2 regions of the Pseudochelatococcus lubricantis genome follow, and region 1 is predicted to be linked to the other one. Evidence: predicted binding sites of a transcription regulator. Region 1 holds the regulator's gene; the other holds the start of a gene.
The links. Region 1 encodes PhoB, which activates phosphate uptake and scavenging genes when phosphate is short. Its sites were predicted from a motif close to TGTCATNNANCTGTCAT; they were not measured.

Region 1 (5,080 bases):
GGCCTGATCATGGTATCGTATGCCGCGCGCAAGCGCAAAAACAGCATCACCATGGGCCTCTGCACGGCGGCTGCGCTGTTCGGCATCATGTGGTTGCTGCTCATCCTGGTCGTGCTGGTCTGGGAAGGTTTCTCCGGCCTGTCGCTGGCCGTGTTCACGGAAATCACGCCGAGCATGGGCTCCGTCGGGGGCGGCCTGCTCAACGCCATCATCGGCTCGATCATGATGACGGTGGTCGCTGTGCTCGTCGGCGCGCCGCTTGGCGTCCTCGCCGGAACCTACATGGCGGAATACGGCCGCTATAATAAGCTCACGAATGTCGTGCGCTTCATCAACGATATCCTGCTCTCGGCGCCGTCGATCGTCATCGGCCTGTTCATCTACGAAGTGCTGGTCGCGCCCTTCGGCGGCTTCTCGGGTTGGGCGGGCGCCGCGGCGCTGGCGGTGATCGTCATTCCGGTCGTCGTGCGCACGACGGAAGACATGCTGCTGCTGGTGCCCGGCCAGCTGCGCGAGGCGGCCACGGCCCTCGGCCTGCCGCGCTCGATCGTGATCAAGCAGGTTGCCTACAAGGCGGCGATCACGGGCATCGTCACCGGCGTGCTGCTGGCGGTGGCGCGCGTGAGCGGCGAGACGGCACCGCTGCTGTTCACGGCGCTGAGCAACAACTTCCTGAGCCTGGACATGGGCCAGCCGATCGCGAGCTTGCCGGTCGTGATCTACAACTTCACCAAGACGCCTGACGAGAACATGCAGCAGCTTGCGTGGACGGGCGCCCTGCTTATCACCTTCACGGTTCTTGCGATGAGCATTTCGGCTCGCGCTCTTTCGACGAGGAAGAAGAAATGACCACCCAGAGCGCCACGCAACCGGTGCCCCCGGCAATCCCCGCCGGCCCGCTCACCGAAAAGGTTTCGGTCCGCAATCTCAAGTTCTACTACGGCAACTCGCTGGCGCTGAAGGGCATCAACCTGCCGCTGTACGACCGGATCGTCACCGCGTTCATCGGCCCGTCGGGCTGCGGCAAGTCCACGCTGCTGCGCGTGCTGAACCGCATGTACGATCTCTACCCCGGCCAGCGGGCCGAGGGTGAGGTGCTTGTCGACGGTCAGAACGTGCTCAACCCCGGCCAGGACCTCAACGCCCTGCGCGCCAAGGTCGGCATGGTGTTCCAGAAGCCGACGCCGTTCCCGATGTCGATCTACGACAACATCGCTTTCGGCGTGCGCCTCTACGAGAGCCTGAACAAGGCGGAGATGGATGAGCGGGTCGAGTCCTCGCTGCGCCGCGCCGCTATCTGGGACGAGGTCAAGGACAAGCTGGGCGCCTCCGGCCAAAGCCTCTCGGGCGGCCAGCAGCAGCGTCTGTGCATCGCGCGTACCGTCGCCGTGAAGCCTGAGGTCATCCTGTTCGACGAACCCTGTTCGGCGCTCGACCCGATCTCGACCTCGAAGGTCGAGGAGCTGATCGACGAGCTGAAGGAAGACTACACGATCGCCATCGTGACGCATAACATGCAGCAGGCAGCGCGCGTGTCGCAGTTCACGGCGTTCATGTATCTCGGCGAACTGGTGGAATTCGCGGAAACGACGAAGATCTTCACCGCGCCGCAGGACAAGCGCACGCAGGACTATATCACGGGCCGCTTCGGCTGATGCGCAGACAGATACGGGCGGCGCGTCGCGCTGCCCGTGCTGCCTCCAAACAGGGATACTGGTGATGGCCGAACATATTGTAACTTCATTCGACGCCGATCTCGAACTCCTGCGCAGCAGGATCGCCGAGATGGGGGGCATTGCCGAGAAGCAGCTTGACGACTCCACCCGCGCGCTCGTGCGTCGTGACGTCGCTCTTGCTCAGCAGGTCATCGATGCGGACTCGCGTCTCGACAGCCTGCAGCGCGAGATCGAGGAACTCGCGGTCGCGACGATCGCCCGTCGTCAGCCGGTCGCGGTTGACCTGCGCGACATCATCTCCGCCATCCGCGTGGCGGGCGATGTGGAGCGTATCGGCGATCTGGCGAAGAACACGGCGAAGCGCGTGCTGGCAATCAGCTCCGAACTGCAGCCCGCCAAGATCGTCGGCGGCGTGCAGCACATGAGCGATCTGGTGCAGGAGCAGCTCAAGGACGTCCTCGACGCCTACGCCCAGCGCGATGAGAAGAAGGCGCTCGAAGTGTGGAACCGCGACGACCGCATCGACGCGCTCTACAACTCCGTCTTCCGCGAACTGCTTACCTACATGATGGAAGACACGCGCAACATCACGTTCTGCACGCACCTGCTGTTCCTCGCCAAGAACATCGAGCGTATCGGCGATCACACCACCAACATCGCCGAGACGATCTACTTCCTGACGACCGGCGAAACGCTGGCGGGCGAGCGTCCGAAGGGCGACACCACGAGCTTCGCCACCACGCCTGCGGTGTGATGGACGTGCAATGCCGGGGTGCCTGCGCGGCGGGGTCACTAGAGCGGTTTGCATTCAAGTCAATCCATAGAATCGAATGCAAGTTGCGATAAAATGTAGAATTTAGAGCGCACGCCCTGATTTCATCAGAGCGTGCGCTCTAGGCCGGATTTGTTGGAGGGCAGCGCTGATGAAGGGCTTCCTCCGGCATGAAGGAATGGATCGGGCGTACAGGAAAATCTGGACGTCTCAAGCGATGCGCTGATCGTTCCGGCACGTCGGGAACGCTTTCGGACTGCGGTCCGAAAGTTCTTGCTGTCGTGCGCGGCGTCATCCCATGCCAGCGGCCAAGTCCGGGAGGCGCCATGCCGGCGCTACCGGTCTCTTCGACGGGTCTCATGCGGGTCTTGTTCAAGCGCCGCACGAACCCGACCACTTCTCGACGAGTCGCGCTCTTCGGGAAACGGCGTTACCGGACAGGGTGCATTGCGCGTCGGCGCCCGTTCGCACGGCTTTGCCCACCAAGGCAGTGTAGCCCGAGCGCGTGAAGTTTCGATGTCTCGCACTTGCTGCGGGCGATACCACGAGGACCTCATGGTAGGACCACGCATTCTCATCGTGGAGGACGAGGAGCCGCTCGCGCTGCTTCTTCGCTACAACCTCGAAGCCGAGGGCTATTCCGTCGACAGCGTGGGACGCGGTGACGAGGCGGAAATCAGGCTGAGGGAGCAGGTTCCCGATCTCGTCCTGCTCGACTGGATGTTGCCCGGCCTCTCCGGCATCGAGCTGTGCCGGCGCGTGCGCGCGCGCGGCGACACCGAGCGCCTGCCGATCATCATGCTCACGGCGCGCGGCGACGAGGGCGAGCGGGTGCGGGGCCTCGCCACCGGCGCGGATGATTACGTCGTCAAGCCCTTCTCGGTGCCGGAACTGCTGGCGCGCGTGCGCGCGCTGCTGCGCAGGACCAAGCCCGGGCACGTGGCGACGCTGCTGCTGGCCGGCGATATCGAACTTGACCGCGAGACGCGGCGCGTGCGCCGCAGCGGCCGCGAGCTGCATCTGGGGCCGACCGAGTTCAAACTGCTAGAATTCCTGATGCAGAGCCCGGGCCGTGTCTTCACCCGCGAGCAGTTGCTCGACGGCGTCTGGGGGCACGATGTCTATATCGACGAGCGGACCGTGGATGTGCATGTCGGGCGTCTGCGCAAGGCCATCAACCGCGCCCGCAGTCCGGATCCGATCCGCACCGTGCGTGGCGCAGGATATGCGTTTGACGAAACCTTTGCGCGCAGCGAATAGCTGACATGCACAAATCGGGTGATCCGCTTATCCCTGCGTGCATATGCCGCAGGCGCCGCGTGTCATTGACAGTTCTCCAGCAAAAAGGCCGCCGGGAAGACCGGCGGCCTTGTCATATCGAATGCATCCATGCGGAATGCCGCGCCGCCGCTCAGGCCCGTTTGCGGTCGCGGCGACGGTCGAGCACCGGCTGGTAGGCGATGCTGGCGTGGTGCGTGCAGTAGGGCATGCCCGTCACCGCACGCGCGCCGCAGAAGCGGAAATTCGGGGAGGTCGGATCGCCGACCGGCCAGCGGCACATGTATTCGCGCAGATCCATGATCGTGACACGCTCGGACATCGGCACGACAACGTTCTCCCGCACTACGGGCACGATGTCCGTCGCGAGGGTTGCCGCCGGCATGTCATCGGGCTCCGCGGCGAGCGCCGCCGTCGCGAGGGCGGCGTTGCCGAAGGTCGATGCCAACGGCTGCGGGACCGGCGCGGGCGCGGCGACCGAAGGGGCCTGGCGGGGGGCGGAAACGACAGGCGCAGCCGGGGCCGGCGCCTTTCGCGGCGGACGGGGCGTCTGGGCGGCAGGGGCCTTCGCACGGCCCGACAGACCCAGACGATGAACCTTGCCGATCACCGCATTGCGACTGACGCCGCCGATCTCCGTTGCGATCTGGCTGGCGCTCAGGCCATCGCTCCAGAGTTTGCGCAACTGCTCGACACGTTCGTCAGTCCAGGTATTGCCGGGATCGCTCATTACTCATGCTCCATCATGCCGCGTCTCGCGCGGAATCCTTCAAGTCGCCGGCAAGTGACCTGTTGCCGGGCGCAACGTTCGCCTCATGGGAAACGCTGGAAGGAACAGCCGGACGATATTTCGTGGCTCTCAAGCGGGAAACTACTATATGCCGTGACTCTCCGGCAAGAGTCGTGCTTGCACAAGCATGCATTTTCCCACAGGAGAGATTGTAAACGAACTCTTGATGCCATGAAAAATGCTGTGAATGCCGGCAATTTCAAGGCCGTGTGACAAAATTCTTCACGCCGGCGGCTGCGGCTTCATGTCCTGCTGCCTCCGGGCCGGCTCCGGCAGCCGGCAACACGAGCGCCAATCGGCTTCAGTTTGTGCTTGAATGTCTTTCGCACTGACAATAAGTTAAACAGGTTGCCGCCCCGTGGGGCGGCTTTTTCCGTTTCCCGTGGCGGAGCCATGCCCTGTTTGCATGGAACCCGGTCCCGGGATTTCGTGTGACGGCGGATGCTGCACATGGCCGGGCGCAGGTCGCGGCCGGCGCTGCCGCTGTCTTTCGTGCGCAGGCCGTGATCGCCTGCCTGCCCCTGGAGTATCTGCTGTGACGTCGCCACTTCTGCCGACCTATGC
Region 2 (5,080 bases), on a different contig from region 1:
CATCGCCGGCACATAGGCGCCGCCGGCGGTGCACGAGCCCATGACGACGGCGATCTGGGCGATGCCGTCGGCGCTCATGTTGGCCTGATTGTAGAAGATGCGACCGAAATGGTCGCGGTCGGGAAACACCTCGTCCTGGTTGGGCAGGTTAGCGCCGCCCGAATCCACCAGATAGACGCAGGGCAGGTTGTTCTGGGCCGCGATCTCCTGCGCGCGCAGGTGTTTCTTCACTGTCAGCGGGAAATAGGTGCCGCCTTTCACGGTCGCGTCGTTGCAGACCACGACGCATTCGCGCCCGGCGATGCGCCCGATGCCGGCGATGATGCCGGCGGAGGGGGCGGAATCGCTGCCGTCCTTCTCCTTGTAGACGTTGAAGGCCGCCATGGGCGCGATTTCGAGGAACGGCGTGCCGGGGTCGAGCAACAGCTCCACCCGCTCGCGCGGCAGCAGCTTTCCGCGCGCCACGTGCTTCTCGCGTGCCGCCTCGCCGCCGCCCAGCGCCACCTGCGCGAGGCGCTGGCGCAGGTCTTCCACCAGCGACTGCATGGCATCGGCGCTGGCCTGGAACTCCGCGCTGCGCGGGCTGATCCTGCTGTCGATCGCGGCCATGGTCAGTTTCCGGTTTCGTTGAACAGTTCGCGGCCGATCAGCATACGCCGGATTTCCGAGGTGCCGGCGCCGATCTCGTAAAGCTTGGCGTCGCGCCACAGGCGCTCTACCGGGAAATCCCTGGTGTAGCCGACGCCGCCGAGCGTCTGGATGGCCTCGCCCGCGATCCAGGTCGCTTTCTCGGCGGAATAGAGGATAGCGCCGGCGGCGTCCTTGCGCAGGGTGCGGGCATGGTTGCCCCGGTCGCAGGCCTTGCCGACCGCGTAGACATAGGCGCGGCACGCCTGCCACGTGGTGTAGATGTCCGCCACCTTGCCCTGCATGAGCTGGAATTCGCCGATGCTCTGGCCGAACTGCCTGCGCTCGTGGATATAGGGCACGATGGCGTCGACGGCCGCTGCCATCAGCCCCAGCGGCCCGCCCGAGAGCACGGCGCGCTCGTAGTCGAGGCCGGACATCAGCACCCGCACGCCGTTGCCCACGCCGCCCAGCACGTTCTCCTCCGGCACCTCGCAATTGTCGAAGAACAGCGGATAGGTGTTGGAGCCGCGCATGCCGAGCTTGTCGAGCTTCGCACCGGCCGAAAAGCCCGGAAAGCCCTTCTCGACGATGAAGGCGGTGATGCCCTTCGCCCCGGCTTCCGGGTCCGTGCGCGCGTAGATGACCAGCGTGTCGGCATCGCCGCCGTTGGTGATCCACATCTTGGAGCCGTTGAGCACGAAGCGGTCGCCCTTCCTTTCCGCGCGCAGCTTCAGGCTCACGACGTCCGACCCCGCGCCGGGCTCGCTCATGGCGAGCGCGCCGACATGCTCGCCGGAGACGAGCTTCGGCAGGTATTTCTCCCGCTGCGCGTCCGTGCCGTTGCGGTGGATCTGGTTCACGCACAGGTTGGAATGCGCGCCGTAGGAGAGGCCGACGGAGCCCGAGGCGCGCGAGACCTCCTCCATGGCGACGATATGCGCCAGGTAGCCGAGGCCGGTGCCGCCATAGGCCTCGCCGACGGTGAGGCCATGCAGGCCGAGTTCGCCGAGCTTGCGCCAGAGAGGGGCGGGGAAGGCGTTGTCGCGGTCCACCTCGGCCGCGATGGGCATTATCTCCTTTTCCGCGAAGGCGCGCACGGCCGCGCGGAGCGCGTCGACGTCCTCGCCGAGATCGAAATCGAGGCCCAAAGCCGGAAATGTCATGGCGTCTTTCCCTGTCGTTCGTCAATGCCGGTTTCCCCGGCTTGTTGCAGACGAGACTAATGCGTGATGCCCGCCGATTGCTGCCACAATGGTTGCAAATCCTGCCATCATGCGGAATGATGAAACCATGAAGGACAGCCATGGAAACGGGCCTAGAGCCGTCACGCCGATTGCCTTTGTGAACGCTGTTTCAAGGGCTTACGAAGGCTATGGCGTGCCGTTCGAAGGGGCGCTGCGGGCGGCACGGATTGCGCCGCGCCTGCTTGGCGATCCGCAGGCGCGCGTGACGGCGGAGCAGTTCGAGGCGCTTTCCGGCCATGCCATGCGCGAACTCGACGACGAGGCGCTGGGCTGGTTCTCGCGCCGTCTGCCGTGGGGCAGCCACGGCCTCCTGTGCCGCGCGGCGGTCACGGCGCCCGATCTCGGCATTGCCCTCAAGCGCTGGTGCCGCTGCCATGGCTTACTCACAGAGGATATCCGGCTCATGCTGACCGTCAAGGCGGGAACGGCGAGCCTCGTGATCCAGGAGCGGCGCATGCCGGCGGAACTGCGCGAGTTCTGTCTCGTCTCGGTGCTGCGCATGGTGCACGGCTTCGCCTGCTGGCTGATCGACTCGCGCATTCCCTTGAATGACCTGTCGTTTCCGTTCCCGCGCCCCGCGCATGCCGCCTCGTACCGGGCGATGTTTCCCGGCGAGGCGCGGTTCGGCGCGGAGGCGGCGGGCTTCAGCTTCGACGCCAATTATCTGGCGCTCGCGCCCGTGCGCGACGAGGCGGCGACGCGGGCCATGCTGCAGAAGGCGCTGCTGCTGACTGTGCTGCAATACCGGCGCGACCGTCTGCTGGTGGACCGCGTGCGCATGCTGCTGCGGGCGCGGATGTCGGGCCGCGGCCACGCGCCGGGCCTGCCAAACGCCGAGGAACTGGCAGTGATGCTGAACATATCGGGCCGCACCTTGCATCGGCAGCTGAACGAGGAAGGGGCGTCCCTGCAACAGATCAAGGACGACGTCCGCCACGAACGCGCCCTGGAGCTGATCCAGCGCAGCAACAGGCCGCTGAAGCAGATCGCGCATCTCGTCGGCTTCCGCAGCGAGAAGAGCTTTTCGCGCGCGTTCCGCCTCTGGACGGGCGCGGCCCCCGGGCAATTCCAGCGCCAGCGCCAGCGGGCGCAGGGCTGACACGCATTGCGTTTTCTTCCACTGACGTTCACGCTGTCGTCAAAACGTCATCCGTCCGTCAACTAATCATCATCGCCTCAGCCTATGTCCGAGCTAATGATGCACACCTGCGCCTCGCGGGATCGTGTGGCTTTGGGAGAATGACAATGGCGAACAAGGTTGTGACTTCGGTTGTGGCGCTCGCCGCCTCTCTGGCGCTGACCGCGCCGGCGCTCGCGGTGACGGAAATCCAGTGGTGGCATGCGATGGGCGGCGAGCTTGGCGTCAAGCTCGAGTCGATCGCCAAGGGCTTCAATGAATCGCAGTCCGATTACAAGATCGTGCCCGTCTACAAGGGCTCCTATCCCGAGACGCTGACGGCCGCCATCGCCGCCTTCCGCGCCAAGCAGAACCCGGCTATCGTGCAGGTGTTCGAGGTCGGCACCGGCACCATGATGGCCGCCAAGGGCGCCGTCTACCCGGTCTACAAGCTGATGGCCGATCACAACGAGCCTTTCGACTCCAAGAGCTACCTCGCGCCGGTCGTGGGCTATTACTCGGACACGCAGGGCAACATCCTCTCGCTGCCGTTCAACTCCTCGACCCCGATCATGTATTACAACAAGGACGCCTTCGAGAAGGCCGGCCTTGACCGCAATACGCCGCCCAAGACCTGGGCCGAAGTCGAGTCGTTCTCGAAGAAGATCAAGGAATCGGGCGCGGCCAAGTGCGGCTTCACCACCGGCTGGGTGTCGTGGGTGCAGCTCGAAAACTTCTCCGCCCTGCACGACAAGCCCTACGGCACGCTGGAGAACGGCTTCGGCGGCCTCGGCACGCAGTTCCAGTTCAACGGCGACGCGCAGGTCAAGCATTTCGCCAATCTGAAGAAGTGGTCGGACGAGGGCATCTTCCAGTACGGCGGCCCGGTGGGCGGCAACGACGCCCCGCCGAAGTTCTACTCGGGCGAATGCGCCATCTACTTCAACTCCTCGGCCTCGCGCGCCGGCGTCGTCGCCAACGCCAAGACCTTCGCTGTCGGCTTCGCGCCGCTGCCCTATTACGACGACGTGATCAAGGAGCCGAAGAACTCCATCATCGGCGGCGCCACCCTGTGGGCGCTGCAGGGCCGCCCGGCCGAGGAATATAAGGGCGTGGCGAAGTTCTTCTCCTACCTGTCGAAGCCCGAGGTGCAGGCTGACTGGCACCAGTTCACCGGCTACCTGCCGATCACGTACGCTGCTTACGAACTCGGCAAGACGCAGGGCTATTACGAGAAGAACCCCGGCTCCGACATCGCCATCAACCAGATCACCCGCGGCGAGCCCTCGGTCAACTCCAAGGGCATCCGCTTCGGCAACCTCGCCCAGGTGCGCGACGTGATCGACAGCGAGTTCGAGGCCCTGCTCGCCGGCAAGAAGAGCGCGAAGGAAGCGCTCGACGCGGCTGTCGTCGGCGGCAACCGCATCCTGCGTGACTTCGAGGCCGCCAACAAGTAAGGCGCGCCCACCGCGATCATGAAGCCCGCGCCCATTCCGGCGCGGGCTTTCCGCCTTTGCCCCAGGGCGCTCTCGGACCGGATGGCACCATCTGACCGGAAAGCGCCTGAATCGAAAGCTTGCAGAGCGTGATCCGGTGTCATCAAGCCGGATCATGCTGCAGACCGGCCGGCCCCGCATGCAGACGAAGCGCACGATCTTCCCGAACAAAGTCCTGCCTTACGCGCTGCTCGCGCCGCAGATCGCCATCACCGTGGTGTTCTTCCTGTGGCCCGCCGGGCAGGCGGTCGTTTCTTCCTTCCTGCGCGAGGACCCGTTCGGGCTGGCATCGACCTTCGTGTGGTTCGAGAACTACACGCGGCTGTTCGAGGATCCGGCCTATGTCGACTCGCTCAGGGTGACGGCCGCCTTCGCCATTGCCGTGACGTTCTGCTCGATGACGTTCGCGCTGCTGCTGGCGGTGGCGGTCAACCGCCTCATCAGGCTGGGCGGCGTCTACACCACGCTGCTCGTGTGGCCCTATGCGGTCGCGCCCGTCGTGGCGGGCGTGCTGTGGTGGTTTCTCTTCAACCCCACCATCGGCATCCTGCCCTATCTGCTGTCCTTCATGGGCGTGCACTGGAACCACCGCA

Region 2: the regulator PhoB is predicted to act here: its motif matches at 3,008-3,024, upstream of ugpB (sn-glycerol-3-phosphate ABC transporter substrate-binding protein UgpB).

What each region holds. Positions count from the first base shown of each region.
Region 1 is NZ_JBHLXC010000005.1:7,231-12,310, forward strand. Features, by position in the region: gene pstC (phosphate ABC transporter permease subunit PstC) at 1-7, shown strand, start outside; gene pstA (phosphate ABC transporter permease PstA) at 10-849, shown strand; gene pstB (phosphate ABC transporter ATP-binding protein PstB) at 846-1,655, shown strand; gene phoU (phosphate signaling complex protein PhoU) at 1,720-2,430, shown strand; gene phoB (phosphate regulon transcriptional regulator PhoB) at 3,004-3,708, shown strand; gene ACFFJ7_RS10775 (GcrA family cell cycle regulator) at 3,860-4,456, opposite strand; gene ACFFJ7_RS10780 (aspartate aminotransferase family protein) at 5,052-5,080, shown strand, end outside.
Region 2 is NZ_JBHLXC010000001.1:341,252-346,331, forward strand. Features, by position in the region: gene ACFFJ7_RS01410 (carboxyl transferase domain-containing protein) at 1-609, opposite strand, end outside; gene ACFFJ7_RS01415 (isovaleryl-CoA dehydrogenase) at 612-1,793, opposite strand; gene ACFFJ7_RS01420 (AraC family transcriptional regulator) at 1,972-2,973, shown strand; gene ugpB (sn-glycerol-3-phosphate ABC transporter substrate-binding protein UgpB) at 3,120-4,448, shown strand; gene ugpA (sn-glycerol-3-phosphate ABC transporter permease UgpA) at 4,627-5,080, shown strand, end outside.